3 regions of the Photobacterium ganghwense genome follow, and region 2 is predicted to be linked to each of the others. Evidence: riboswitches for the same ligand, from Rfam matches in the RefSeq annotation. Region 2 holds a riboswitch; each other region holds the start of a gene.
The links. A riboswitch is a leader RNA that binds a small molecule or an ion and turns the genes downstream of it on or off. The one in region 2 is predicted to bind thiamine pyrophosphate.

Region 1: it holds a riboswitch for thiamine pyrophosphate, as region 2 does, so the genes downstream of both, thiD (bifunctional hydroxymethylpyrimidine kinase/phosphomethylpyrimidine kinase) here and thiC (phosphomethylpyrimidine synthase ThiC) in region 2, are expected to answer to the same signal.
Region 3: it holds a riboswitch for thiamine pyrophosphate, as region 2 does, so the genes downstream of both, thiB (thiamine ABC transporter substrate binding subunit) here and thiC (phosphomethylpyrimidine synthase ThiC) in region 2, are expected to answer to the same signal.

The regions. Positions count from the first base shown of each region.
Region 1 is NZ_CP071326.1:1,285,050-1,294,829, forward strand. It holds gene FH974_RS22015 (S1 family peptidase) at 1-890, opposite strand, end outside; gene FH974_RS22020 (hypothetical protein) at 1,290-1,781, opposite strand; gene FH974_RS22025 (PhnA domain-containing protein) at 2,036-2,599, shown strand; gene FH974_RS22030 (GNAT family N-acetyltransferase) at 2,688-3,236, opposite strand; gene FH974_RS22035 (GNAT family N-acetyltransferase) at 3,367-3,804, opposite strand; gene FH974_RS22040 (DUF4144 family protein) at 4,010-4,345, opposite strand; gene FH974_RS22045 (hypothetical protein) at 4,609-4,947, opposite strand; gene FH974_RS22050 (S66 family peptidase) at 4,950-5,960, opposite strand; gene FH974_RS22055 (GFA family protein) at 6,000-6,419, opposite strand; TPP riboswitch at 6,952-7,048, shown strand; gene thiD (bifunctional hydroxymethylpyrimidine kinase/phosphomethylpyrimidine kinase) at 7,120-7,947, shown strand; gene FH974_RS22065 (ABC transporter ATP-binding protein) at 7,954-8,709, shown strand; partial or broken gene FH974_RS22070 (ABC transporter permease) at 8,864-9,592, shown strand; gene FH974_RS22075 (ABC transporter substrate-binding protein) at 9,628-9,780, shown strand, end outside.
Region 2 is NZ_CP071325.1:33,387-43,166, reverse strand. It holds gene FH974_RS00205 (HesA/MoeB/ThiF family protein) at 1-8, opposite strand, end outside; gene thiE (thiamine phosphate synthase) at 11-1,246, opposite strand; gene thiC (phosphomethylpyrimidine synthase ThiC) at 1,246-3,168, opposite strand; TPP riboswitch at 3,287-3,384, opposite strand; gene FH974_RS00190 (universal stress protein) at 3,454-3,885, opposite strand; gene crcB (fluoride efflux transporter CrcB) at 4,054-4,437, shown strand; tRNA gene FH974_RS00180 (tRNA-Trp) at 4,673-4,749, opposite strand; tRNA gene FH974_RS00175 (tRNA-Trp) at 5,064-5,140, opposite strand; tRNA gene FH974_RS00170 (tRNA-Asp) at 5,177-5,253, opposite strand; rRNA gene rrf (5S ribosomal RNA) at 5,298-5,413, opposite strand; rRNA gene FH974_RS00160 (23S ribosomal RNA) at 5,530-8,421, opposite strand; tRNA gene FH974_RS00155 (tRNA-Ala) at 8,689-8,764, opposite strand; tRNA gene FH974_RS00150 (tRNA-Ile) at 8,805-8,881, opposite strand; rRNA gene FH974_RS00145 (16S ribosomal RNA) at 8,952-9,780, opposite strand, start outside.
Region 3 is NZ_CP071325.1:3,086,049-3,095,828, forward strand. It holds gene leuC (3-isopropylmalate dehydratase large subunit) at 1-1,377, shown strand, start outside; gene leuD (3-isopropylmalate dehydratase small subunit) at 1,396-1,998, shown strand; gene FH974_RS13905 (DUF547 domain-containing protein) at 2,276-3,055, shown strand; TPP riboswitch at 3,154-3,262, shown strand; gene thiB (thiamine ABC transporter substrate binding subunit) at 3,331-4,341, shown strand; gene thiP (thiamine/thiamine pyrophosphate ABC transporter permease ThiP) at 4,377-5,948, shown strand; gene thiQ (thiamine ABC transporter ATP-binding protein) at 5,942-6,661, shown strand; gene FH974_RS13925 (PhoH family protein) at 6,785-8,161, opposite strand; gene rapA (RNA polymerase-associated protein RapA) at 8,506-9,780, shown strand, end outside.

The sequences.
Region 1 (9,780 bases), on a different replicon from region 2:
CCTCCGCTAACGATGCCCAGCTGTAACCAGTTACCGTTAGCATCCTTTGCTCTCAACGGTCCACCACTGTCCCCTTTACAGGAATCAGCACCATGCCCAAGGGGTTTTCCTTCATCATCAAACAATGCCTCTGGTGGCATAGTACAAATCTTGGTCCGGTTTAGCGGACTATCGATAATGTAGTGAGCTTGGTTGCCTAGTTCCAGGCGCTCGAAACACTCATCAATCGGCAGGTATGCAAGCTCTGCTTCCATGAGCCGCTCAGCGATACCGGTGCCATCAGGCTTGATCGAACCCCAACCTGACACTTTAGTATTTTTCGGACGTTTAGAATCTTCCCATTCATCGGCCAAGCGTCTGTCCAGCTCATCTGCCATAAGACCATTGGTCAACTGAATCGGCGTCGCTTTATACTCAGGTACACTTTGTTCCAGCCGGAGCAGAGCAATATCATTATCAAGCGCCAACGACAGGACTTCAGTGACGACTGAACCATCCGTCTGGGAAGTCACTTTCACCGTTGGCACTGGCGAATAAGCCGGATGGACAACCACATGCGTGATGGCATAAAGGTTGGATGTATCTTCAACATCCACACTTTTTGAACCGATCATCACATTCAGCTGATTTGGCGCCAAGACGAAAAAACCTTTATCCCCCGAATGAACCAAGCAGTGCGCGGCGGTCAGCACCCAATCTTTGTTGATAAGGCTGCCGCCACAGATATGGCTGGTATCTGCCTGGGTGAGCCGAATCGAGGCCATCCAGTTCTGATCATCTGTTGCCACTACTGGCTCGCCACCAACCACATAGCTAGTCACATCAGAAGCCAGCGAGTATGGCGTGTTCAAGGCAGCCCCGATCGCCAGTAATAAAACAGGTAATTTCATGAGATTGATTTCCAAGACAATTTAAGCTCGGGGCAATGTATCAATCTTTCAAAGCAAATTACTGATATTAAGTAAGGCCTGCGACTGAGTAGCTGAATTTTATTGAAGTCCGGAAGTGACGTTTCCAAGAAGCGTTATATGTCTCGCAACTTGAGGAGCCGCCTCATAATGAGGCTGAAAAGAACAAGTATGCAGGGGCTAATTCGCAGGCCAATGCTACGTTAGCATCAGTAACATTAGCATCAACTACGTCAAGATCGGTGACAAAAAAAGAGGTCACATCAACATACATTGCTTGGACAAGATGAGAGCATAAGAACAATTTGCCGTGGCGGTGCCTGTTTCAAAGTTCCAAGGGAAGACGCCAGCACGGCAAATTCAAATCAAAGCTAAGCTAAGCTATTGCCCAATAACTGAGCAAGCCACCTCGTCGATATCAAATGACGCATAGGTATTGCCTAACAGTTCCGCGGCGAGTTTGGGATAAAAACCATTGTCATACGCTAATTTCACATCACCGATACTGATTTTGTAAATGGTCAGTCCTACCGTTTGAACTTCCGGCGGAACACAGGTTTTATTGCCTTCTTCGCCAAAACAGACGTCGCCATTACTGGTATCGATGGCACCGCAGGATGTCTCTTCAACGTCAATGCCCAGAGATGCAAGTCGTTGAGCCAGCTCATCCGGTGTTCCAGCCGGAAAATCATCAGGAACCGTAGTGCCTGTCTCATTTTCCAGTGTTGCCAGATCCTTGAAACGGTCTTCACCATCAAGTTTGGCCGACGTAACAGCATAAACATCAGCTTTTCCTGTCAGCGTATCTTTAACATCATCGTCATTACATCCAGTAAGTCCCAGAATACAAAGCAGTACAGCCAGCTTTCTCATAGCATCCCCTGATAGTCTGTTACCTAAATGACAGTTCATTTCTTGTCATAGAAAGCTTAGCTGTTACCACAAATTTATCCCAGTTTAACGCAGGATTTTACTGATTCCGACTGCCGGTGTTACGCCCGATACGCACTTTACTGTTGTGATCTTGATCTGGATTCCTTCCCTTTCTGGGATTTAATGGCATAATATTAAACCGAACAACACACTGTATGTGAAATTACCATTACACAATAACGGACAATTTTCCTATGAGTATCGAATCTATTGTTAAGCAGCGTTCTGGTGAACAATGTGAGCTTTGTACCTCCACTGAAGGCCTGAGCGTTTACGAAGTACCAGCGTCTCCAGATGCAACAGCTGGTAGCTGTGTAATGGTTTGTGAGAAATGCCGTTCAGAAATCGAAGATGCGGAAACATTGGATCAAAACCACTGGCGCTGCCTGAACGACAGCATGTGGAGCCAAGAACCAGCCGTTCAGGTTATGGCTTACCGTATGCTTAACCGCCTGGCTTCTGAAACCTGGGCACAAGATCTGCTGGATATGATGTACCTGGAAGAAGACACTCGTCAGTGGGCTGAAAAAGGTATGTTGTCTGACGAAGACAAGCCTCGCGACGTTAATGGCGTTGAGCTGAAAAAAGGTGACGATGTCACTATCATCAAAGATCTGCCGGTTAAAGGCAGCAGCATGGTCATCAAACAAGGCACTGCGGTTCGTGGTATCAGCGTGACAGATGATCCTAAACACATTCAGGGCAAAGTTAACGGTCAGACAATGTTCATCATTGCTGAATACTGCCGTAAGAAATAAGCTATTTTTCTTGATTTAAAAACAGGCACCTAAAGTGCCTGTTTTTTCTTCTGCTTAAGGGAAAGACTCACGTCATCATATTTTCGGATCAATATGAATGTGAAGACTGCCAATTTTTTATCAGCAAACCATACAATGCAGAATCTGATACTTTGCCGTCAATAATCCATCTTTCAGGCAGGTACCCTTCCTTTATAAAGCCCAAACGTTCCAGCAATCGAGCGGAACCGAAATTCGCAGGATCAATTTCCGCTTCCAATCTGTTCAGGGCCATGGTTGTGAAAGCGTATGTCACAAGAGCCGATGTCGCCTCCAGCGCAATGCCTTTTCCCCAACTTGACTTTGCGATTCCAAATCCTAATTCAGCCCGCTTCGATTCCTCATGTATTTTAAACAACATACATTTCCCATGCAGCTCACCTGAATCACGCGCAAAGATACCCAACGTCAGGCTTTCCCTGCGCTCATTTTCCAAATGGGCATCATGGATAAATGCATGTGCTTGATCGATAGTGCGCCACGGTGAACCATCCCAATATTCCATAACTACAGGGTCAGAAAATATATCTAATAAGGAGTCACTGTCTGTGTGTACTAATGGACGTAATACGAGTCGTTCTGTTTCTATATTTAACACCGTTCTTCCCTCAGCTATTTAGCAACATTCTCAAACGCATTTAAAACAACCACTATTGAAGATGGATAATAATGGTATTCATACTGTGGATAAAAATGACTGAATTTCTTGCGTTTGGACGAATAACGCCTTACATCACACTAGTGAAATCGTAGAAAAGATCATCTTCGCTGAGAATCTGTAAACCCAATGACTGATATAACGCAATAGCAGGAAGATTATTTTTAAACGCACTCAGTGACAATACCTTATTTTTTCTATACGCTTCTTCTGATAACCGAATTAAAACCTTTCGCCCAATGCCTTTTCGTTGATACTCAGGAAAAAGAATCAACAAATGTACATGCAGGTGAGTGTCAGTGTATTTATAACAGACATAACCACATCGCTGGCCATTTTGCGTTAGCCAGTAAAACCAATCTGAGTGAAGCCTGTTTTGGTATCTCTCTTGCTGAAAGTCTTCGTCCCATCCAATTGCTTCAGAAATAATTGGCATCATACCTTGTTTATAAAAAACGAAGGTAGATCTGACATCCTCTTGGTCCATCGTTTCAAAATGCACTTCCACCAGACATCCACTCCTTTTGCTGAAGATAAATAAAACAGATATTGTCAACGCCGCACATATCCAGTACGACTTACCATTAACGTCAAAACGTCGAGGGTACAATTAGCATCAGAAACTTATCCATTTCCGGTTCACTGACACATATCGCCCTTTCCATCCTGTTTCATTTACTTATTGGTTATTCTTTTCTGCGCTCTATATGCATTTAAGCCATTTCATCCAGAGCCCTGACAGCCTCTTCGATCGTTGCAAAGTTGGATTTCGCCGCACAACAGAAACCCGAGCATGATTGATGCAGCTGCACATAACTCAACATTTCCGTCAACGTTAGTTGACGCCCGGTCGGTATCAATGCCGCCTGCTGGCTAGCCAATGCTTGCGGTACAAAGAGCATTCCTTTGGAATCAATCAGAACATCTTCTTCCTGATAACCCAGCGCATGCAAGTCAGTGTCTTCGGCCCATGCTTGCTCACCAGAAACATATACCAGCTCAGAATCACCGGCATATTTGAGCACCGCAGGCCAATTAACGTTTGTCATGTCGCATACCTTGAACATGTTTTAACAACTTTATTAATCTCACGATCTGCATAAAAAGACTAAATCACAACGCCTTATCCCTGTTAAAAACAGAAGCAACACGCCTGATGGCTGGCAGTATAGCGAATTTTCTTCGCCGCTGATGTCCTACACTACTAATGTTCTACACTGCTAAGGTTCTACACTGAAAATGTTTTACACCACGAATAGTCCGCACTGCTAAACGGTCAAGTCGACTCTCCAGATGCTGACCGTTTGACACTTTACCCACAACGTGATTTCTCTACTAACACCGCATGACGAAGACGGTAGAGGTTCATCGCGGGCAGCACAATAACAGCTTCCATCGGGGTAAAGAGCAAACATGATAGCAGCGTTTCCTTAAATCCGATGGTATTGACACACAGACCTCCTTGTTTGGCTCTTTGATATAATCGAACATTCGCCCAAAACAGCACCAAAGCAAGATCCCCTAACACCAAAAGATAGCCCAACAGCCATTTCGGGCTATCAAAACTATATAAAATCAAGAGGGTAATACTGATAGCAAGCAGAATCCAAAGGCCGTATAACCCCAATACCAAACGATAGAGGTTCCGCATCCTCACTGTTCCAACCACGGTCCCCGCAGCGATACCGTTTCGGCATCAAAATCAATATCAGCTTTGACACCCAATGGCGTCACTAACATCGGATGTGTATGACAACTGTCAAAGCCATTGAGAATGGGCATTTCCTGATCGTTCAACACTTCCTGCAATACTGCCAGAGGGGTACGTCCGGTTCCTCGATGATTAAAAAGCTCATGTTTACCCAAAATAATGGCGGAAACACGATCAAAAACGCCGCAAAGCTTCAAATGACAAAATGATCGCTCAACGGTTTCAATTCCTTTCAGTGAGTCTTCCAGCAAAAGAATGTCACCTTCCCTAACCTCTGGCATAAACTCACTGCCCCAAATCCCTGTCATGGTATTCAGGTTACCGCCAATGATTCTACCGGACACCGTTCCTGTACCCAGAAACTCCCACCGATTGTCATGGGTTGACTTCGGCGCAGTCTGTTTTTCCCAGTCAATCATTTCCTCGCTCCACTGTGCAGGCACACTGTAGGTAAAGGATTGCTGACGTTCAGCACATAGCAAATCACGAAAGGATGCAAATGTTTCATCCACCAAAGGGGGAAGCTCACCCATCGAGGCCACCAAAGCCGGACCATAGAAGGTAATCAGGCCAGTTTTGGCATAAATACCGAGCAGTAACGCGGTGACATCGGAGTAACCGATGATGATTTTGGGATCGCGTTTCAGCGCCTCATAGTCAATATACGGCAATAACGCATTACTGTTACTTCCCCCAATTGTCGACATAATGCAGCGTATACTCGGGTCACGAATCAATGTGTTCAGTTCACTTACCCGCTCCGCAATCGTCCCCGACCGATAATGATCGCTGCATCCGGTTAATTGTCCGGCTTTGAGCACAAACCCTTGCTGTTCAAGATAGGCTTTTGCGCGCATAAAACGTGTTGGGGCAAACGCGGTGGCTGGGGATGAAGGTGAAAAGAAACCAATCGTATCTCCAGCTTTCAATGGCTTAGGTAAAATAACGTCCATGTTTTCTCCGTACTACGTGGATATTGAATAGACTCGATATCAGGCACCAGGTTGTTTATCAAATGTCGGCATCCCTTCCGGAATCTGGTACCAGCTCAGTTTTTCACTGACCCAGACGTGCATGGTCGGCGCAAAAACCGTATCGTCAATCATACCAACCGGTTTCAACTTCAGCTTGATAACGTCCGGTTCTTCCGGATTGAAATGAAAAATCCGATTTCCACAGCCGGAACAAAATTTAGCGTTGTTTCTGTTGCCACTCTCAGCCAAGCGTCCCCACTCATGCATCGTCCCGGAAAATTCAATGTCTGCGGCGGACACAATTGCTGTCACACTAAAAGGGCTGGTTGCCAGTTTCTGGCACTCACGACAGTGGCAGGCAATCACTTTCTTCGGTGGCGCTGATAATTTGTAAGTGACCTGACCACACTGACAACTTGCTTCGATCGGATAGCCCATTTTCATTCTCCTTCATGACGGGATATACAGATATGTCATTTTGCAACCAAATATTCATCACGATGAATATTCCTTTGCACTATGCCTGAGTCGCCGGTTCTTGAAAAGGTGAGGACACATTTAATTCCCAGCAAGTTCGCCCCCAGATTCTGAGAGCAATGACGCCCCCCCCATCAGAAGGAAACATTCATACACAGGCAGCTCCCCTATTAAGGTTGCAGGTAAGGTTACAGGTAAGATTGCAGGCTTATCTCCCGGCAGCAGAGAAAACGGGTGAAAACAGAGCAAAACCAATAGAACGTTTTTATCGCAACAGATCGCAAAAATGGAATACCGCACTGCAGCTAATACTTTGAAAGGTTGAGGTTGATCGAGCGACAGGCAACTAACAATAGACATGTTGAAACACAGAATTTTCATCTGTTGTTATTGCTGATTGTTCTAAAAGGTGTTTAAATCAATTTACTTCAGGCGTAAGTCTGAAAAACAATTTAATATTTTCCGGTTTTCGTTTATCTACCGGAAAATCGAAGACTGTTAGTCGGGGAGCCTTGTGCTGAGACCACTCTGTGGGACCCGTTGAACCTGATCCATTTAGCAATGGCGTAGGGAACTAGCTGAATATCAGATCCCACTCTCCCTCACCGGAATCACTGGGCATATCTCTGGCATTAGCTACCTACGCAAGACTGAGGTAGTTATGGCCAATATTTCCAACACTCCAATTACACTCACTATCGCAGGCTCAGACAGCGGTGGTGGCGCAGGCATTCAGGCCGACATTAAGGCTATTTCAGCCACAGGCGGCTACGCCTGCTCCGTTATCACCGCCCTGACGGCACAAAACACCAAAGGTGTGACCGGCATTCTGGGTATCGAGCCGGCATTCGTCGAGCAACAACTTGATGCCGTATTCAGTGACCTTCACATCAAAGCCGTAAAAATCGGCATGCTCAGCGACACGAACATTATCCGTGCCGTCGCGCGGAAACTGCGCGAATTTCAACCTGAATTCCTGGTCATTGATCCGGTCATGGTTGCCACCAGCGGGGATCTTCTGCTGCAGGAAGATGCCATTACCACGCTGAAAACGGAATTGCTTCCTTTAGCCACAGTGATCACCCCCAACCTGCCGGAAGCCGCGGCACTGACGCAATTACCGATCCCAGAAAATGAATCGGATATGGAAGCGATGATAGGTGCGCTTCGCACATTAGGGGCACAATCTGTGCTGCTCAAAGGGGGACACCTGGAGAGTGACAAGAACAGTACCGACCTGCTAATCACGGACACCGATGTTCTCCGCTTTAGCCAACCTCGAGTTGCAACACGTAACACCCATGGCACAGGGTGTACTCTGTCAGCCGCCATTGCTTCGTTTCTGGCTCAAGGCTACCCACTGGCGAAAGCTGTGGGGCACGCCAAGCAGTACATCACACTAGCCATTCAGCATGCAGATGCGCTGACTATCGGTGAAGGACATGGCCCGGTTCACCATTTTTTTGCCGGTCATTATCAACCTGAGTGATCCCGTATGAGTCAATTGTCAACTGGGTGTTCCGTAGACATCCGGCAACTCACCCTGCGGTATCGGGATGCCAACCAACCGCTCTTCTCGTCTCTGGATCTGTCTCTACCGGCGGGTGAGTGGACCTGCCTGCTCGGCAGAAGTGGCTGTGGCAAAACAACCCTCCTCAGATATCTGGCCGGGTTATTGGAAGATCAGGTTGAATGGACGGGCAAGCTGACACCGCACAACCACCAGCCGACAGCGAATAATATTGCTTACATGGCACAGCAGGATTTACTGCTGCCTTGGCTCAACGTACTGGATAACGTCTGCCTGAGTGCCCGTTTTAATCAGCCACATAAACCTGACTATGACAAAGCGCGGCAACTTCTCGCGGCTGTTGGACTGGCTGAGCATGCATCTGCCATGCCGGATCAATTATCCGGCGGTATGCGTCAGCGCGTTGCGCTGGCGCGAACACTGATGCAGGACAAACCACTGGTACTGATGGATGAACCCTTCTCCGCTTTGGATGCGGTTACCCGCCATAAGCTTCAGACGCTTTCCGCTACTTTGCTGAAAGGCAAAACCGTTTTGTTGATCACGCATGATCCGCAGGAAGCATTGCGGCTCGGTCATCACATTCATGTGATGTCCGGTTCTCCAGCCCGTTTGGAGACGCTGACTGTACCCCATACGCGGCCGCCAAGAACCTTTGATGCAGAAATGGCTGAGCATCAACAGATGATTATCACTCAGTTGGAGAATGATTATGGCTGACGGTTTCTCGCCTTCACTCAGCAATGAAGCTGTACAAAGCAAAAAGCCCGGTACAGAGACGCTACAGAATCCGCTGATGCTACAACGCCATAGTGCCGATTCTACGCGTAAGAACCTTACAGGTCGTCAAACTGCCGGGCTTGGGATGCAGCTGATGCGTTTCGGGATCAGTGTGGCTGTCATTCTTGGTCTCTGGCAGTCTTGCGTCACCCTGTTTGAGCTACCGCCTTTTATTTTGCCAGGTCCTCTCGCCGTGTTTACCAAGCTGGTAGAGCGCTTTGATGTGCTGTGGCAGCACACACTGGTGACCGGCAGCGAAGTGATTCTTGGCCTGATGCTGGGCCTGACCATGGGACTGTTTTTCGCGCTGCAGATGCTGTTGTTTGCACCGCTGCGCCGTTGGTTATTGCCGATTTTGATCACCAGTCAGGCAATTCCGGTGTTCGCAATCGCGCCTATTCTGATGCTCTGGCTGGGGTATGGTATTGCATCAAAAGTCGTCATGGCAGCACTGATTATCTTTTTCCCAGTCACAACCTGCTGTTACGACGGGTTACGGCACACACCTCACGGTTACCTGGATCTTGCCAAAACCATGGGAGCAACGCGCTGGCAACTGTTGTGGCGAATCCGACTACCTGCTGCCCTGCCTGCCTTAGCGTCCGGTATTCGGGTTGCTGTCGTGGTCGCGCCGATTGGCGCAGTGATCGGAGAATGGGTCGGCTCCAGTGAGGGACTGGGCTACATCATGCTCCAGGCCAATGCCCGAATGTTTGTTGATGAGATGTTTGCCGCCCTGTTCATTCTGGCTTTCTTCTCGGTCACCCTTTACTTCGCAGCCGATATGCTGCTGAAAAAAGCCATTCCATGGCAAAAACAATAACGTCATTTCGCTTGCACAATCAAAAGGAATACACAATGAAATCCCCGATTAAACCGTCTCACCTGTTAGCGACGCTGCTGTCCCTGACAGCCTTCAATGCGGCCGCTGCCGAAAAAGTGACCCTAATGCTGGACTGGTTCGTAAACCCGAACCACGGCCCAATTATTCTGGCAAAAGAAAAAGGCTGG
Region 2 (9,780 bases):
CTTAGCATAGTCAGTCCTGTTGTGAGGGCCGCGGCGTGAGGATCTGGTTGAACGCCGCCACCGCCTGCGCCGGATCCGCCGCCTGCGTCACGGCGCGCACGACCGCGACACTGGTGATCCCGGTACGCCAGACGCGTTCCGCCCGTTCCAGATCAATGCCGCCAATAGCCACCGTCGGGAACGCTTCACCAATCAGTTTCTGATACAGCGCCAGACGACTCAGCCCTTGGGGCTTTGATGGCATCTCTTTGGTGGTGGTCGGGAAGATATGCCCCAGGGCGATATAGCTGGGCGCAAACTCTGCCGCCCGCAAAATTTCGTAATAACCGTGGGTCGACAGGCCCAGCCGTAATCCGGCCTGCTGGATAGCAGCCAAATCCGCGGTTTCCAAATCTTCCTGGCCGAGGTGTACCCCGTACGCCCGATGCGCAATCGCCAGTTGCCAGTAGTCGTTAATAAACACCTGAGCCTGATGCTGCTCACCGGCCTGAATCACGCGGTCAACCTGCTCAGCCAGATCTGGGGCTGTCGGGTCTTTGATCCGTAGCTGGGTTAGCTTGACGTCCAGTGCCAGCAGTGTTTCTACCCACTGGGCCGTATCCACGACCGGATACAACGCCATCTGTTCGCGGTTCATAGGTGCAAACGGTGCCACCGCGACTTCTGTACTTGTCCAGCCCAGCGCTTGTACTTCCGGGTGGTTCGCCGTCAGCGGACGCGGAAACAACGCTCTGGCCACCGGCCAGCTGACCTTACCATAGCCATTGGCATGGGTTTCGAGATACCCCCGGGCATGTGCCCGCGCCAGTGTCACGGCATCTTCCAGCGGATAATCCAGTGCCAGCGCAGTCAGCAGCATTGCTCGTTGCGGCTCACTGGCCCCGGCATGGTGGCAGTAAACCGCACGGGCCTCGCCGTTGTGATGCCACATATCGACACAACCGCTGTCCGTCGGCAAACCACACACCACCAGGTTAGGAGTGGCAGCCACTTTCCGCTGCATGTCAGCCACGGCAGGATATGGCGCGATCCATTGATCGCGCACGTCATATCCCATTGCGACAGGTTCGGCGGGGTTAAACGCCACCGCGAACGTACACCCGCCGACCTCCATGTCTACCACTGCCGACTCACTCCAGCCCACACTGACGGGCTCCCCTAACTGATACTTGTCGGCCGCCGCCAGCAGCGGCTCAAGATGCATCAACAAGGGGGTCAGGTGATCGGGTAAACACAATGCGTTCATTAGCTTTCCTCTTCAAGGGGATGGTAGAGCTCGCTTCCCCGGACACGGAACTCCTGCGCTTTCTGCTGCATCCCTTCCAACGGATCATCCAGCAGTTTGATCGTCAACGCGGCCTCCTGCTCGAGACCGCTGGCATACTCACGGACTTCCTGAGAGATCTTCATGGAGCAGAATTTCGGCCCGCACATTGAGCAGAAGTGAGCAATTTTGCCGGACTCCTGAGGGAGGGTTTCATCGTGGTAGGCGCGCGCCGTTTCCGGGTCTAAAGCCAGATTAAACTGATCTTCCCAGCGGAACTCAAAACGGGCTTTCGACAATGCGTTGTCCCGCACCTGAGCGCCAGGGTGACCTTTGGCTAAGTCTGCCGCATGGGCGCACAGCTTGTACGTGATCAGACCCACCTTTACGTCTTCCTTGTTCGGCAGCCCCAGGTGCTCTTTCGGCGTCACATAACACAGCATGGCACAGCCGTACCAGCCAATCATCGCCGCGCCGATCCCGGAAGTAATGTGGTCGTAGCCCGGCGCAATATCGGTGGTCAGCGGGCCAAGGGTATAGAAAGGCGCTTCGTGGCAGTGCTTGAGCTGCTCTTCCATGTTTTCTTTGATCATGTGCATCGGCACATGCCCCGGCCCTTCAATCATCACCTGTACATCGTATTCCCAGGCAATCTTGGTCAGCTCGCCCAGCGTACGCAGTTCGCTGAACTGGGCCTCATCGTTGGCATCCGCTACCGAGCCCGGACGCAGGCCATCTCCCAGTGACAGAGCGATATCGTACTGGGCACAGATTTCACAAATTTCGCGGAAGTGTTCATACAGGAAGCTTTCTTTGTGGTGTGCCAGACACCACTTGGCCATGATGGAGCCACCACGGGAAACGATGCCGGTCACACGTTTGGCGGTCATCGGGACATAACGCAGCAAGACTCCGGCGTGAATCGTAAAGTAATCGACCCCCTGCTCGGCCTGTTCCAGCAGCGTATCGCGGAACACTTCCCAGTTCAGGTTCTCGGCAATACCGTTCACTTTTTCCAGCGCCTGATACATCGGCACGGTACCGATTGGCACCGGGCTGTTACGGATGATCCACTCACGGGTTTCGTGGATATTACGGCCGGTAGACAGATCCATCACGGTATCGCCGCCCCAGCGGGTCGACCAGACCAGCTTTTCCACTTCCTCTTCAATCGAGGAACTGACCGAGGAGTTACCGATATTGGCATTCACTTTCACCAGGAAATTACGGCCGATGATCATAGGCTCGGATTCCGGGTGGTTGATGTTCGAAGGGATGATCGCACGCCCTTCTGCCACTTCCTGACGAACAAACTCAGGGGTGATATCTTCCGGCAGGTTGGCCCCGAAGTTTTGTCCCGGGTGTTGCTGGGTCAGTACCGCATCGCGATATTCCGCTCGCCCCATGTTTTCCCGGATGGCGATAAATTCCATCTCCGGGGTAATCATTCCCTGACGGGCGTAGTGCAGCTGGGTAACATTCGCGCCGGCTTTGGCACGGCGGATGCGGGCACGCTCACCAAAGCGCAGCTCATCCAGCGTGTCATCCGCCAATCGCTCCTTCGAGTACGCCGAGCTCAGTTCATCCAGCAGTTCAGTATCACCGCGCTCTGCAATCCACTGCTCACGCAGCTTTGGCAGACCGGCATAGATATCAATCGCGTAGTTAGGATCGGTATAGAAACCGGAGGTGTCATAGACCCGGACAGGCTCATTGGGCTCAAAAATCGGGGCGTCTTTGCTACCGCCAACCAGGCTGTCAGCCAGGGTAATTTCCCGCATCGGAACACGAATGTCCTCGCGACTACCAGTGACATAAACCTTTTGGGAATTGGGATAAGCTTGGGTGGTCAGTGAATCGATAAATTGTTTCGCTTCCAGTCTCGCTTGTTTGCGATTCGACATAGCAATTTCCTTGATGTCCGTAAATGGGGAAGTTGCTTATCGGATGGGTGCGTAAACAAGAGGCTACACGTAGGGTGTGCAGCATCATCTGGAACAGCAGCTGCGGATGCAGCAATACAGAAGATTTTCTCTTGTTCCCTTCGCAGGTATTAGCCTGATCAGGTTCTACGGATCCCGCAATGCGGTCTCAGCCTATTGGCACTCCGACAAGTTATCATCGAGTATAAGAGCTAATTGTACAGGCAGCAAGCAGCCTTCCGTCTATTTCACTCAGTCTGTGACAGGTCAGACCGTTGCCTGACAAATCAGAACATCACAGCGCGACTGCTGCGACAGTATCTGGCTGATATTGCCATACCACTGAATACCGGGTTTATGTGCACCAATCAGTACTAAATTGGCACCAATTTGCGTGACCAGCTCTACCAGGTGTTTGGCGACATCACCATCGGCAATATGCAACGCACGCACCTTATACGGCGATGCCTGAGAAAGTGCAGACAACTGCTGAATACGGGTTGCCTGTAAGTCCCTGTGCGCTTCCTCAAGACCCAGCTCAGCATCCAGAAAGCTCACATTCCCCAACCCCGGCTCGACAAACGCCACGTGCAATTCAGCATGGTTCTGCTGCGCAATTACCCCGGCTTTGACCATCAAGGTATGCGCATCACGGTTATCCGGATCTACCGCCAGTAATATTGTCTGATACAGTGCCATCGCTCCCTCCTCCGTTAACCCATTTCGATGTCAGCCCTTTAAGACTCTGAATGCAATCCAAATCACTTCAATCAATGATTGCAGATTTTCCCCGACACAAAGGTGATCCTTGCTGCCCTGTGTTCGTGGTATTAGTATGGCCACTCTTCATCTGCCGTTGTGATATCTATGAGTCAATTACTTTTTTTGGGACTGATCGCCTTAGGCGGCGCATTTGGCGCTTGCTCCCGCTACCTTATCTCTGAGCTGTGTGTGGCCTTATTAGGGCGAGGATTTCCCTATGGCACACTAGCCGTCAACGTAATTGGCTCTCTGATCATGGGAGTGTTGATGTCAGCCATCAATCAAGGCTGGCTAGAAGCGATCCCGGCCCGCCCATTGATTGGTTTAGGCTTTCTGGGCGCCCTGACGACATTTTCCACGTTTTCCATGGATAACGTTGTCTTGTTGCAACAAGGTGAGTTTCTCAAAGTAGGAATTAACATCCTGCTCAATGTGGCTGTCAGCCTAGCCGCCTGCTTTATCGGCTATCAACTCATACTGAAAAGCTGAGTGAATCCGTTACCTTTTCCAGCATCCATCCCAACAACCTCAGTCCCTGACTGAGGTTTGTTTACGCGCCAGACAAGACAAGCTTTACCCCTGACCACAGTTACCCATCCAGTCATCTATCCGCGGCTTCTGTCATACCATTATACCTCGGTGATGCCGTTGAACCTTGGAAACTACAGACGTAAAAAAGCCCCAGTCTCGCGTTCGTGACGCATAGACTGAGGCCTTATAAAGATGGCAGGGGTGGAGAGATTCGAACTCCCAACACGCGGATTTGGAATCCGCTGCTCTGCCAATTGGAGCTACACCCCTAATATTGTTTACGAAATTATTCTATCGACTCAACGCCAGAGGTCAATGCTGATTGTTTCGGTATTGCTCACAGATTTGATGATGAGCACAACTCTCCGCTCGTCTATCTACTCAATTATTCCTTCATCCTACGCACTTTGCACTGTCTCTCATCGCGCTACGCCAAGCCGGCATCATTCCTTGAGACACTCTCTGAGTACAAAGACAAAAACAAAGACAGACTGAAGAGAAGAAGCATAGGAGAATATCTGCTGAATAGTTTTTCAAATTTCAAATGCAAAAAAGCCCCAGCATTTCTGCTGAGGCTTCAAAAGTGGCAGGGGTGGAGAGATTCGAACTCCCAACACGCGGATTTGGAATCCGCTGCTCTGCCAATTGGAGCTACACCCCTGTAGTTATTTTTAAGACTTAACTTTGTCTGAATAAGTGGCGGAGCGGACGGGACTCGAACCCGCGACCCCCGGCGTGACAGGCCGGTATTCTAACCAACTGAACTACCGCTCCACTCAGGATTAACGTTTCGTTCATAACGCTAACCTAAATTGGGTGCCTGGCGATGTCCTACTCTCACATGGGGAGGCCCCACACTACCATCGGCGCTGCTGCGTTTCACGTCTGAGTTCGGCATGGGATCAGGTGGGTCCACAGCGCTATGGTCGCCAGGCAAATTCTTTGATTCGCCGCCCGCAGGCCGCAAATCACAATCTTGGAAAAAACTGACGAAAGTTCAAGCACACCATTCAAGTGCTCGTGGAGTCCGTAAAACCCCTTGGGTGTTGTATGGTTAAGCCGCACGGGCAATTAGTACAGGTTAGCTCAACGCCTCACAGCGCTTACACACCCTGCCTATCAACGTTCTAGTCTCGAACAACCCTTCAGAGAGCTTAAAGCTCTGGGGATGACTCATCTTGAGGCTCGCTTCCCGCTTAGATGCTTTCAGCGGTTATCGATTCCGAACTTAGCTACCGGGCAATGCGTCTGGCGACACAACCCGAACACCAGAGGTTCGTCCACTCCGGTCCTCTCGTACTAGGAGCAGCCCCTCTCAATCATCCAACGCCCACGGCAGATAGGGACCGAACTGTCTCACGACGTTCTAAACCCAGCTCGCGTACCACTTTAAATGGCGAACAGCCATACCCTTGGGACCGACTTCAGCCCCAGGATGTGATGAGCCGACATCGAGGTGCCAAACACCGCCGTCGATATGAACTCTTGGGCGGTATCAGCCTGTTATCCCCGGAGTACCTTTTATCCGTTGAGCGATGGCCCTTCCATTCAGAACCACCGGATCACTATGACCTGCTTTCGCACCTGCTCGAACCGTCATTCTCGCAGTCAAGCGGGCTTATGCCATTGCACTAACCTCACGATGTCCGACCGTGATTAGCCCACCTTCGTGCTCCTCCGTTACGCTTTGGGAGGAGACCGCCCCAGTCAAACTACCCACCAGGCACTGTCCGCACCCCCGATGAGGGGGCGACGTTAGAACATCAACACTACAAGGGTGGTATTTCAAGGACGGCTCCACAGATACTGGCGTACCTGCTTCGAAGCCTCCCACCTATCCTACACATGTAGGGTCAATGTTCAGTGCCAAGCTGTAGTAAAGGTTCACGGGGTCTTTCCGTCTAGCCGCGGGTACGCAGCATCTTCACTGCGATTTCAATTTCACTGAGTCTCGGGTGGAGACAGCGTGGCCATCATTACGCCATTCGTGCAGGTCGGAACTTACCCGACAAGGAATTTCGCTACCTTAGGACCGTTATAGTTACGGCCGCCGTTTACCGGGGCTTCGATCAAGAGCTTCTCCCTAAGGATAACCCCATCAATTAACCTTCCGGCACCGGGCAGGCGTCACACCGTATACGTCATCTTTCGATTTTGCACAGTGCTGTGTTTTTAATAAACAGTTGCAGCCACCTGGTATCTGCGACTGCCAGCAGCTCCAAGAGCAAGTCTCTTCACCGCCGGCAGCGTACCTTCTCCCGAAGTTACGGTACCATTTTGCCTAGTTCCTTCACCCGAGTTCTCTCAAGCGCCTTGGTATTCTCTACCCGACCACCTGTGTCGGTTTGGGGTACGATTTCTTGCTATCTGAAGCTTAGAGGCTTTTCCCGGAAGCATGGCATCAATGACTTCAGCACCGTGGTGCCTCGACATCGGGTCTCAGCCTTGAGATGGTCCGGATTTGCCTAAACCATCAGCCTACACCCTTGAACCTGGACAACCGTCGCCAGGCCCACCTAGCCTTCTCCGTCCCCCCATCGCAATAGCAAGAAGTACGGGAATATTAACCCGTTTCCCATCGACTACGCCTTTCGGCCTCGCCTTAGGGGTCGACTCACCCTGCCCCGATTAACGTTGGACAGGAACCCTTGGTCTTCCGGCGAGGAGGTTTTTCACCCCCTTTATCGTTACTCATGTCAGCATTCGCACTTCTGATACCTCCAGCGCCCCTTACAGGACACCTTCAGCGGCTTACAGAACGCTCCCCTACCCAATACGCTAATGCGCATTGCCGCAGCTTCGGTGTATCGCTTAGCCCCGTTAAATCTTCCGCGCAGGCCGACTCGACCAGTGAGCTATTACGCTTTCTTTAAATGATGGCTGCTTCTAAGCCAACATCCTGGCTGTCTGAGCCTTCCCACATCGTTTCCCACTTAGCGATAACTTTGGGACCTTAGCTGGCGGTCTGGGTTGTTTCCCTCTCCACGACGGACGTTAGCACCCGCCGTGTGTCTCCCGGATAGTACTTACTGGTATTCGGAGTTTGCAAAGGGTTGGTAAGTCGGGATGACCCCCTAGCCTTAACAGTGCTCTACCCCCAGTAGTATTCGTCCGAGGCGCTACCTAAATAGCTTTCGGGGAGAACCAGCTATCTCCGAGTTTGATTGGCCTTTCACCCCTAGCCACAAGTCATCCGCTAATTTTTCAACATTAGTCGGTTCGGTCCTCCAGTGCGTGTTACCGCACCTTCAACCTGCCCATGGCTAGATCACTCGGTTTCGGGTCTAATCCCAGCAACTGCACGCCCAGTTAAGACTCGGTTTCCCTACGGCTCCCCTATACGGTTAACCTTGCTACTGAAATTAAGTCGCTGACCCATTATACAAAAGGTACGCAGTCACAGGACGAAGCCTGCTCCTACTGCTTGTACGTACACGGTTTCAGGTTCTATTTCACTCCCCTCACAGGGGTTCTTTTCGCCTTTCCCTCACGGTACTGGTTCACTATCGGTCAGTCAGGAGTATTTAGCCTTGGAGGATGGTCCCCCCATCTTCAGACAAGATAACACGTGTCCCGTCCTACTCGTTTTCACGCCAAATGTGTTGTCGGCTACGGGGCTGTCACCCTGTATCGCTGAGCTTTCCAGCTCATTCGCCTGACACCTAAAGCGCTTAAGGGCTAATCCGGTTTCGCTCGCCGCTACTGCCGGAATCTCGGTTGATTTCTCTTCCTCGGGGTACTTAGATGTTTCAGTTCCCCCGGTTCGCCTCACCAAGCTATGTATTCACTTGATGATAACTGCTTATGCAGCTGGGTTTCCCCATTCGGAAATCGTAGACTCAAGTGGCTCTTACTGCCTCATCTACGCTTATCGCAAGTTAGTACGTCCTTCATCGCCTCTGACTGCCCAGGCATCCACCGTGTACGCTTAGTCACTTAACCATACAACCCCAAGAGGTTTCGTATGTTCAAACAACCAAGGTTTTTCCATCTGAGTTAAGATGGTTAGTTTGTTTTGCCGGACTCTTCTTACACAAGACACTTGAATGTGTATTGCTTGAGAACTCGTTTCTCTTTCGAGAAACAATAATTTCGATTCATCTGAATCGAATTACTAGTCAGCTTTCCAGATTGTTAAAGAGCATGTGTCGTTATCTCCAACGAGATAACGCCACTGTTTAAAGATTCTCAGGGAAAACCCTTAAAGAGTGGTGGAGCTAAGCAGGATCGAACTGCTGACCTCCTGCGTGCAAGGCAGGCGCTCTCCCAGCTGAGCTATAGCCCCAACGTTTCCGATGCCTCACCAGCTTCCTTTGGGCAGGAAGTGGTGGGTCTGAGTGGACTTGAACCACCGACCTCACCCTTATCAGGGGTGCGCTCTAACCACCTGAGCTACAGACCCAGCATCGTTTCGCTCTTCACATTTTAACCAAGCAATCTGTGTGGACACTACGCAAAGCGCAGTCTTTAGGTAAGGAGGTGATCCAGCCCCAGGTTCCCCTAGGGCTACCTTGTTACGACTTCACCCCAGTCATGAACCACACCGTGGTAAACGCCCTCCCGAAGGTTAAGCTATCTACTTCTGGTGCAGCCCACTCCCATGGTGTGACGGGCGGTGTGTACAAGGCCCGGGAACGTATTCACCGTGGCATTCTGATCCACGATTACTAGCGATTCCGACTTCATGGAGTCGAGTTGCAGACTCCAATCCGGACTACGACATACTTTGTGGGATTCGCTCCACCTCGCGGTCTTGCTGCCCTCTGTATATGCCATTGTAGCACGTGTGTAGCCCTACTCGTAAGGGCCATGATGACTTGACGTCGTCCCCACCTTCCTCCGGTTTATCACCGGCAGTCTCCCTGGAGTTCCCACCCGAAGTGCTGGCAAACAAGGATAAGGGTTGCGCTCGTTGCGGGACTTAACCCAACATTTCACAACACGAGCTGACGACAGCCATGCAGCACCTGTCTCACGGTTCCCGAAGGCACTCCCGCATCTCTGCAGGATTCCGTGGATGTCAAGAGTAGGTAAGGTTCTTCGCGTTGCATCGAATTAAACCACATGCTCCACCGCTTGTGCGGGCCCCCGTCAATTCATTTGAGTTTTAATCTTGCGACCGTACTCCCCAGGCGGTCTACTTAACGCGTTAGCTCCGAAAGCCAGTGTTCAAGACACCAACCTCCAAGTAGACATCGTTTACGGCGTGGACTACCAGGGTATCTAATCCTGTTTGCTCCCCACGCTTTCGCATCTGAGCGTCAGTCTTTGTCCAGGGGGCCGCCTTCGCCACCGGTATTC
Region 3 (9,780 bases), 460 kb from region 2:
GCCGTCGCGGCCGAAGGCGAAACCCCGATCCTGTATATCGACCGTCACCTGGTGCATGAAGTCACCTCACCGCAGGCCTTTGACGGCCTGCGCGAAAAAGGCCGTCCGGTACGCCAGGTCGGCAAAACCTTTGCCACCATGGATCATAACGTCTCAACCCAGACCAAAGACATCAAAGCCTCCGGCGAGATGGCCCGGATCCAGATGGAAACGCTGGCCAAGAACTGTGAAGAGTTCGGGGTCACTCTGTACGACCTCAACCACAAATATCAGGGTATCGTGCACGTGATGGGGCCGGAGCTGGGGATTACCCTGCCGGGGATGACCATCGTGTGTGGCGATTCCCACACCGCCACTCACGGCGCCTTCGGCTCGCTGGCTTTCGGCATCGGCACCTCCGAAGTTGAGCACGTTTTGGCGACTCAGACCCTCAAGCAGGCTCGCGCCAAGACCATGAAAATCGAGGTCAAAGGCAAAGTGGCACCGGGTATCACCGCGAAAGATATCGTGCTGGCGATCATCGGCAAAACCACCGCCGCGGGCGGAACCGGTTATGTGGTCGAATTCTGTGGCGAGGCGATCACCGACCTGTCGATGGAAGGGCGGATGACAGTATGTAACATGGCGATTGAGCTGGGTGCCAAAGCCGGCCTGATCGCGCCAGACCAGACCACGTTCGACTACGTCAAGGGCCGACACTTTGCCCCGACCGGCGCTGACTGGGATGCTGCAATCACCTACTGGCAGACCCTGAAAACCGATGCCGAAGCCACATACGACGCCGTGGTCACTCTGAATGCCAAAGACATCAAACCGCAGATCACCTGGGGAACCAACCCGGGCCAGGTAATTGCCGTGGACGAGCCAATTCCGTCTCCGGCTGACTTCAGCGACCCGGTTGAAAAAGCCTCCGCGGAAAAAGCACTGGCCTACATGGGGCTGGAAGCCGGCAAAAAGCTGTCTGATTTTTCAATCGACAAAGTCTTTATCGGTTCATGCACCAACTCACGCATTGAAGACATGCGCGCTGCCGCGGCCATTGCTAAAGGCCGTAAAGTCGCCCCGAACGTTCAGGCCCTGGTGGTACCGGGTTCAGAGCAGGTGAAAGCGCAGGCCGAGCAAGAAGGGCTGGATAAGATCTTTATTGAAGCCGGTTTTGAATGGCGTCTGCCGGGCTGCTCGATGTGTCTGGCGATGAACAACGACCGCCTGGGCCCGGGAGAGCGCTGCGCATCCACCAGCAACCGTAACTTCGAAGGCCGTCAGGGCCGTGATGGCCGCACGCACCTGGTCAGCCCGGCCATGGCTGCCGCCGCGGCGTGTGCCGGCCACTTTGTCGATATCCGCGAACTGGAACCAGAAGCTGCGACAGTATAATCAGAAGGAACGAAAGTAATGACAGGATTTAAACAACATACCGGCCTGGTAGTTCCTCTGGATGCTGCCAACGTGGATACCGATGCCATTATCCCGAAGCAGTTTTTGCAGAAAGTCACCCGTACCGGTTTCGGCAAGCACCTGTTTCATGACTGGCGTTTTCTGGATGATGCCGGTGAACAGCCGAACCCGGGCTTTGTCATGAACGCGCCGCGCTATCAGGGTGCCAGCATTCTGCTGGCGCGGGAAAACTTCGGGTGCGGTTCATCCCGTGAGCACGCCCCGTGGGCGCTGGCCGATTACGGCATCAAAGTGATGATTGCACCGAGCTTTGCTGACATTTTCTACGGTAACTCGATCAACAACCAGATGGTACCGGTTCGCCTGAGCGAAGCAGAAGTCGACGAACTGTTCCAGTTTGTGGCTGCGACCGAAGGGGCAGAAATCACAGTGGATCTGGAAACCATGACCGTCAGCGCGAACGGCAAACAATATCACTTTGAGATTGACGAGTTCCGCCGTCACTGCCTGCTGAACGGCCTGGATAATATCGGCCTGACGCTGCAGCACGAAGACAAGATCGCCGAGTATGAAAGCCGAATTCCGGCCTTCCTGGCGTAACCTTCAGGAACATCACACACCGCCTCATCAGCCCCGAGCTTGCTCGGGGCTGTTTCGTTCCGGCCCCTGTTCGCGGTGTCAGCCGGTATCACCAGGGAGCGGGCATGCCACAACGTTCGAGCCCTGAACAGCCATACGCAAACAGAGCGTACAAACAGACAACACAAACAAGAACAAGAACAGGAACAGTGGAAAAACGTCGGGAACGTGGAAAGATATCAGCGATTCGCCGGTCATCTACACTTGATCACGTCACATCTGTATACAAGGACATCCCATGCGTTTGCTCATTGCCTTAGCCCTGCTCCTGCTGTCGAACGGCAGTATGGCCGCCCCCAAAGCCGACCTCTGGCCGTACTGGCAGGCCAGCCAACCCACCAGCAGCACCGCCATCGACCACAGCCGCTGGCAGCAACTGTTGGATAAGTATCTGGTGGTTTCCCCCCAACAAACCCTGTTCCGCTACCGTCAGGTCAACGATACCGATCGCTATGAACTGGGCCACTACCTGCGTGATTTGGCAGGGCAGGATCCCCGTCGGCTGAACCGGAATGAGCAGTTCGCCTACTGGGTCAATCTCTATAACGCCATGACCGTGAAGCTGATTCTGGATAACTACCCGGTCTCTTCCATCACCAAGCTGGGCGGCTTGTTCAGCTTCGGACCGTGGGACGAGACGCTGATTACCATTGCCGGTCAAAAGCTGACCCTCAATGACATTGAGCACCGGATCCTGCGCCCTATCTGGCGCGATCCACGCATTCATTACGTGGTCAACTGCGCCAGTCTGGGCTGCCCGGATCTCCAGCCGCAAGCCTTCACCGCCGCCAACCATGACGCGCTGCTGGAACAATCCGCCAAGCGTTTTATCAACAGTCGCAAGGGCGTGGCAGTTGAACAGGATAAGGTGCGCCTGTCCTCAATTTATGACTGGTACGCCAGCGATTTCGGCAATCTGAGCCAGCTGCAGGCACACCTCAATCAATACCGCCAACAACCGGTGCAACTCAATCACGTTCGCTATGACTACAACTGGGCGCTGAACGAAGCCCGCTGAGGCCCTCTTATGCCCCTCGCGGCAACCGCGGCGAGTGAGCGGAGGCTCCCAGCAGTATCAGGGGTAGCAACCGGGCGCAGCGCAGATTACAATAGCGCCTTGTTCTCATGGGGTGTCTGGCACCGTTCCGGACTGAGATTGCGGCAGCAAAACCCACAGAACCTGATCCAGTTAGCACTGGCGTAGGAATTGAGACCCCGATAGTTTGCCTTATCACGGCAGCATGAGGCTGCCAGCTCTCAACCCTGTGCCCCTAATTTCCCCTCTCTTGCCGGATGCAAGCGTATCAGGAGCGTACAGTGAATAAGCTACTACCTATTTTGACCCTTTCTCTCGCCGCGGGCACCGCCTGGGCCGATGACAACACCCTGACGGTATACACCTACAGCTCCTTTGCTTCGGAGTGGGGACCGGGACCGGCTGTGGAAAAAGCCTTTGAAGCCGAATGCGGCTGTAACCTGGAATTCGTGGCCCTGGATGACGGAGTATCAATCCTGAACCGGGTGCGTCTGGAAGGAAAAAACACCAAGGCCGATATTCTGCTGGGTCTGGATAACAACCTGATCAGCGAAGCCAAAAAAACCGGCCTGCTAGCCGAGCATCACCTGACCATGCCGGCACTGGCGCTGCCAACTGGCTGGCAAGACAGCACATTCGTGCCTTTTGATTATGGGTATTTTGCCTTTATCTACGACAGCAGCAAGCTGAAGAATCCGCCGAAAAGCCTTGATGAACTGGTTAAGCGTGACGATCTGAAGATCATCTATCAAGATCCACGCACCTCCACGCCGGGCCAGGGTCTGATGCTGTGGGTGAAATCAGTCTACGGTGACAAAGCCGGTGAAGCCTGGCAGCAGCTTGCCAAGAAAACCGTCACAGTCACCAAAGGCTGGTCAGAAGCCTACAGCATGTTCCTGAAAGGGGAATCTGATATGGTGCTGTCCTACACCACCTCGCCGGCTTATCACCTGATCGCGGAAAACGACGCCAAATACAAGGCCGCGGATTTCAGCGAAGGCCATTACATGCAAGTTGAAGTTGCCGCCAAGCTGAAGGGTAGCGATAACCAGAAGCTGGCCGATCAGTTCCTGGCCTTCATGCTGAGCGACACCTTCCAGCAGGTGATCCCAACCGGTAACTGGATGTACCCGGTCACCCAGCAAGCCCTGCCAGCAGGTTTTGAGCAGCTGACGCTGCCCGCTAAAGCGCTGGAATTCACGGCCGATGAGATCGCGACCCAGCGCCGCAGCTGGATCCGTGAATGGCAACACGCTCTGACTCAGTAAACAGGCACGTAATCTTGACACATCGCACCACCCCAATGCCCGGCCTGATCACGGCCGGGTTGATCAGCCTGTTAGTACTGGGCGCGCTGGGCGCCCTGATCAGCCAGGCCAGCGACCTGCAATTCACCAGCCTGTGGCAGGATCCGTATCTGCGCCATGTCACCCGCTTCTCCTTTTGGCAGGCGTTCCTGTCGACCCTGTTCAGCGTGCTGCCGGCCATTCCGGTCGCCTACGCCCTGTCCCGTCGCCGTTTTCCCGGCAAGGCTATGCTGCTCAGGCTATTTGCCATGACGCTGGTGTTGCCGGTATTGGTGGCGGTCTTTGGCCTGCTGGCGATTTACGGCAACAACGGCCTGCTCACCCAGTGGCTGGTGTCGCTGACCGGTGACAAGCCGTTCTCCATTTATGGTTTGCAGGGCATCCTGCTGGCCCACGTCTTCCTCAACCTACCGCTGGCCACCCGCCTGCTGCACCAGTGTCTGGAAGGCATTCCCTATGAACAGCATCAGCTGGCCAGCCACCTTGGCCTGTCGAGCTGGCAGAGTTTCCGTTTCGTTGCCTGGCCGCGTTTGCGCCAGCAGCTCCCCCATGCTGCCGGGCTGGTCTTTATGCTGTGCTTTACCAGTTTTGCGGTCATCATGGCACTGGGTGGCGGCCCCAAGGCCACAACCATTGAGCTGGCGATCTATCAGGCGCTGCGTTATGACTTCGATCTGGCTGGCGGAGCCCTGCTGGCACTGTGGCAAATGCTGCTGTGCTGCAGCCTGGTGCTGCTAACCCAGCGTCTGGCCAAGCCGCTGGCGACCTCCAGCCAGTCCACCGGAAAACCGCGTCCAGATGAGTTCGACAGCCTGGCCAGCAAGGTCTGGGACTGGTTCTGGCTCAGCCTGGTGTTGCTGCTGGTACTGCCACCGCTGCTGGCGGTGATCAGTGCCGGGCTGAACCCGCAAACCCTGACGTTGCTCCAGGATCCCTCACTGTGGCAGGCGATCAGCCACTCGCTGCAAATCGCCCTTGGCTCTTGCCTGCTGGCCCTGCTTGGCGGGATCGCCATTCTGCTGACCAGCCGCCAATGGCGATTGCATCGCGCCCGATGGCGGGCGGATGGCCTAGAGCTGATCGGCACCGTGATCTTGGTTACCCCGGGGCTGGTGATCAGCACCGGCCTGTTCCTGCTGCTGCGCCAGTTTACCGATGCCTTCGGGGCGGCATTCTGGGTGGTGGTTGCGGTCAACGCCCTGATGGCGCTACCGTATGTGCTGAAAACCCTGAGCCAGCCGATGCTTCATGTCGCCCAGCAGTATGATCCGCTGTGCCACAGCCTAGGCATGCACGGCCTGCGCCGTCTGCAGTTGGTCGAATGGCGCGCGCTGAAAAAACCGTTGTCGCAGGCAATGGCAATCGGCTTTGTCCTGTCGCTCGGTGATCTGAGCGCCATCGCCCTGTTCGGCAGTCAGGATTTCCAGACCCTGCCTCTCTATTTGCTGCACCTGCTGGGCAGCTACCAGATGGATGCTGCTGCGGTAGCAGCCCTGATCCTGTTACTCCTGAGCCTCGGGCTCTTTACGCTGGTTGAAAAACTGCTGATTCGGACACCTTCATGCTGACCCTGACCCAACTGAGCCACGCTTACACTGACCCGATGCACCGCGATCGCACGACCCAACTGTGCTTTGACTTGCAGGCTGACAAGGGAGATATCGTCGCCCTGCTCGGTCCGAGCGGGGCTGGCAAAAGTACCCTGCTGGCGATGGTTGCCGGTTTTCTTGAACCGGACAGCGGCAGCCTGACCATCGACGGCCAACCGGTTATCGGCGTCCCTCCAGCCCGGCGTCCGTTGTCGATCCTGTTTCAGGAGCACAACCTGTTCCCGCATCTGACGGTCTTTGAAAATATCGGTCTTGGCCTGCATCCCGGCCTTCAGCTCAGCCGAGAGGAAAAAGAGCAGGTCGTGATCGCGGCGGCCCGGGTCGGGTTACAGAGCTATCTCGATCGCCTGCCGGAACAGCTGTCCGGTGGCCAGCGCCAGCGGGTTGCGCTGGCACGCTGCCTGATCCGCCAACGGCCGCTGCTGCTGTTGGATGAGCCTTTCTCCGCCCTCGACCCGGCACTGCGCAACGACATGCTCCAGCTGGTCCAGAAACTGGCACGCGAGCAGCTCACCACCGTACTGATGGTCACGCACAGTCCGGAGGACGCACTGAAAATCGCGGATAAATGTGCCTTTATCGAACAGGGGGAAGTGCGGGTGTTTGGGCCTGCCCAACAAGTGCTGGGCAGGCCGGAAGATAAAAAACTGAAGCAGTATCTGGGCGTTTAGCCCATGCTGTGATGCTGGTTGCGGCCAGTAAGATCCGGCTGACAGGAGAACCGGTTTTCTCTGTGATATTCGCTCATAACCGGTTCATCCTTCGCTGTCAGGCAGCCAGCCCCTGCCACCGGCTCAGAGGTTTTCCTCAGCAAATTCAGCCAGGCGGCTACGGACAACGCCATTCAGATAAATGTTGGCACTGCCCTCAAAATTCTTGAATCGTTCAACGATATACGTCAGCCCTGAGGTCACGGGCGACAGGTAACTGGAGTCAATCTGTGCCAGGTTGCCCGAGCACACCAACTTGGTTCCTTCCCCACAACGGGTAATGATGGTCTTGATTTGTGAGGCGGAAAGGTTCTGGCACTCATCCAGCAGCACAAATGCATTCTGGATAGAGCGTCCCCGCATGAAGTTAATCGATTTAAACTGGATGTTGGCTTTGTCGTAGATGTATTTCATCGACCCATCGGTACAGACGTCGTTTTTATGCAACGCTTCCATGGTATCGGTGACCGCCGCCAGCCAAGGCAGCATTTTTTCTTCTTCGGTACCCGGCAGATAACCTATCGATTCGGCGATCTCCGGCGTGTTGCGGGTGACGATGATTTTGTCGTACATCCCTTTTTCAATGACCTGCTCCAGCGCAGAAGCTAGCGCCAGAATGGTTTTCCCGCAGCCCGCCGGGCCAGTCAGGATCACCAGATCAATACTCGGATCCATCAGTGCATCGAGCGCCATGCCCTGGTAGATGTTTTTCGGATGGATCCCCCACGCCTGACGGTGCATCAAGCGCTCACGGCCAATGTCTTTGAGGGTCACGCTGCCGTCTTCAATTTCCTGTACCCGTCCCGCAAAGTCGCTGTCCTTGTCCAGCAGATACTGATTGATAAATGGCGCTTCAAACAACTCGGCAGGTAAGGTATGCAGCGTCGAGCGGCCGCTTTTTTCCGAGTAGCACTCGCCCACTCGCTCCCAGAAGCTGCCGGGGAACTCATAGAACCCTTTGGTCAGCATCCGCACATCATCAATCAGTTGGTCTGAGCGGTAGTCGTCGACGAAATAAACCCCGGCACCTTTGGCCCGCAGCCGCATGTTGATGTCTTTGGTGATCAGTACCACTTCCCGTGGCGCGTAGTGGGATTGCAGGAACAGCACCCCGTTGAGAATCCGGTTGTCACCGGCCTTGTCGGCAAAGGCATGCACCGTTTCCGTGACTTCATAGTCGGCGAAGATAGCGATTTTGCCCAACGACTCGCCATGGCGGCTGATCGGGATCCCCTCGGCGATTTGTTCGGGGGTGGCATCGTGGAAAATGTCTTCCAGCGCCCGGATGGCGACTCGGGCGTCACGGGACACATCACGTTTGGTATCTTTGATCCGATCCAGTTCTTCCAGCACTGTCATCGGAATGACGACATCGTGTTCTTTGAATGAATAGATGGCGAGGGGTTCATGAAGCAGAATATTGGTATCAAGTACAAAGACTTTCCTTTCAACTTCATCCATAAGTACCTCCTTGGTAACAAATCGGCGGCAGTGATGCCGCATTGCGTCAGTCTCAGCCAAACAGCCTCTGACACTATTAAAGACCGGAGATAATGAAATAAATGTGACAGCCTCCTTATCCTCTTTTCTTCGAACTTTGACCGTGACCTTGCTCACGGCTTGCAGTAACATTACTCGCCTTTTTTACCGGTGCAGATTCTGGCTACACTTATATACCGATTGGCCGCGTTCGACAGCCGGCGTGTCACTTCATGGTTATTATATCTTTGAGTGTAGTCTATAAATGCTGAGGCATCGGCTTCGCATTCTCCTTAATTTCAAATAATTAGAAGGTTTTAACCACTATGCCATTTGCTTTGGGTCAACGTTGGATCAGTGATACTGAAAGTGATTTGGGTTTGGGAACCGTTGTTGCCCTGGATGCAAGAACGGTCACCCTGATGTTCTCGGCCAGCGAAGAGAACCGCCTCTACGCCCGCAGTGACGCCCCAGTGACCCGCGTAATGTTCAATGTCGGTGATGTGGTAGAAAGCCATGAGGGCTGGTCCCTTAATGTAACGCAGGTAGAGGAAGACCAGGGAGTCTTCACCTACGTGGGTACGCGCACCGATACCGGCGAAGAAAACGTCCAGCTGCGTGAGCTCCTCCTCAGCCACCAGATCCGTTTTAACAAACCGCAGGATAAACTGTTTGCCGGTCAGATTGACCGTATGGACCGTTTTGCCCTGCGTTACCGCGCCCTGAAAAACCAGTACGAACAGCACAAGAGCCCTTTGCGTGGCCTGTGCGGCATGCGTGCCGGTCTGATCCCGCATCAGCTGTACATTGCCCATGAAGTCGGCCGCCGTTACGCGCCGCGTGTCTTGCTGGCCGATGAAGTAGGTCTGGGTAAAACCATTGAAGCCGGGATGATCATCCACCAGCAAGTGCTGTCTGGCCGTGCCGAGCGTGTCCTGATTCTGGTACCGGAAACCCTGCAGCACCAGTGGCTGGTCGAGATGATGCGCCGGTTCAACCTGCATTTTTCCATTTTTGACGAAGAGCGCTGTGTCGAAGCCTTTGCCGATTCGGCTAACCCTTTTGATACGGCACAGCTGGTTCTTTGTTCTCTGGATTTTCTGCGCAAAAGCCGTCGCCGTTTCGAGCAGGCGCTGGACGCCGGCTGGGATCTGATGGTAGTCGATGAAGCGCACCACCTGGAGTGGAGCGAAGACAAGCCAAGCCGCCAGTACCAAGTGGTTGAAGCGCTGGCCGACAATACCCCTGGGGTACTGCTGCTGACCGCGACCCCGGAGCAACTGGGTCACGAAAGCCACTTTGCCCGTCTGCGCCTGCTGGATCCGGATCGCTTCTACGATTATGAATCTTTCGTGGAAGAAGAGCGCCAGTACGCCCCGGTGGCGGACGCAGTCTCGCGCCTGCTGTCGGGTGAGAAACTGGACAATGACGCCAAAAATGCCTTGGTCGAGCTGCTGCCGGAACAGGATATCGAGCCGATGCTGCGCATTCTGGAAGCCGGTGATATTGATGCCGAGCAACAGAACGTGGCCCGCCGCGAGCTGATCGACAACCTGATGGACCGTCACGGCACCGGCCGGGTTCTGTTCCGTAACACCCGT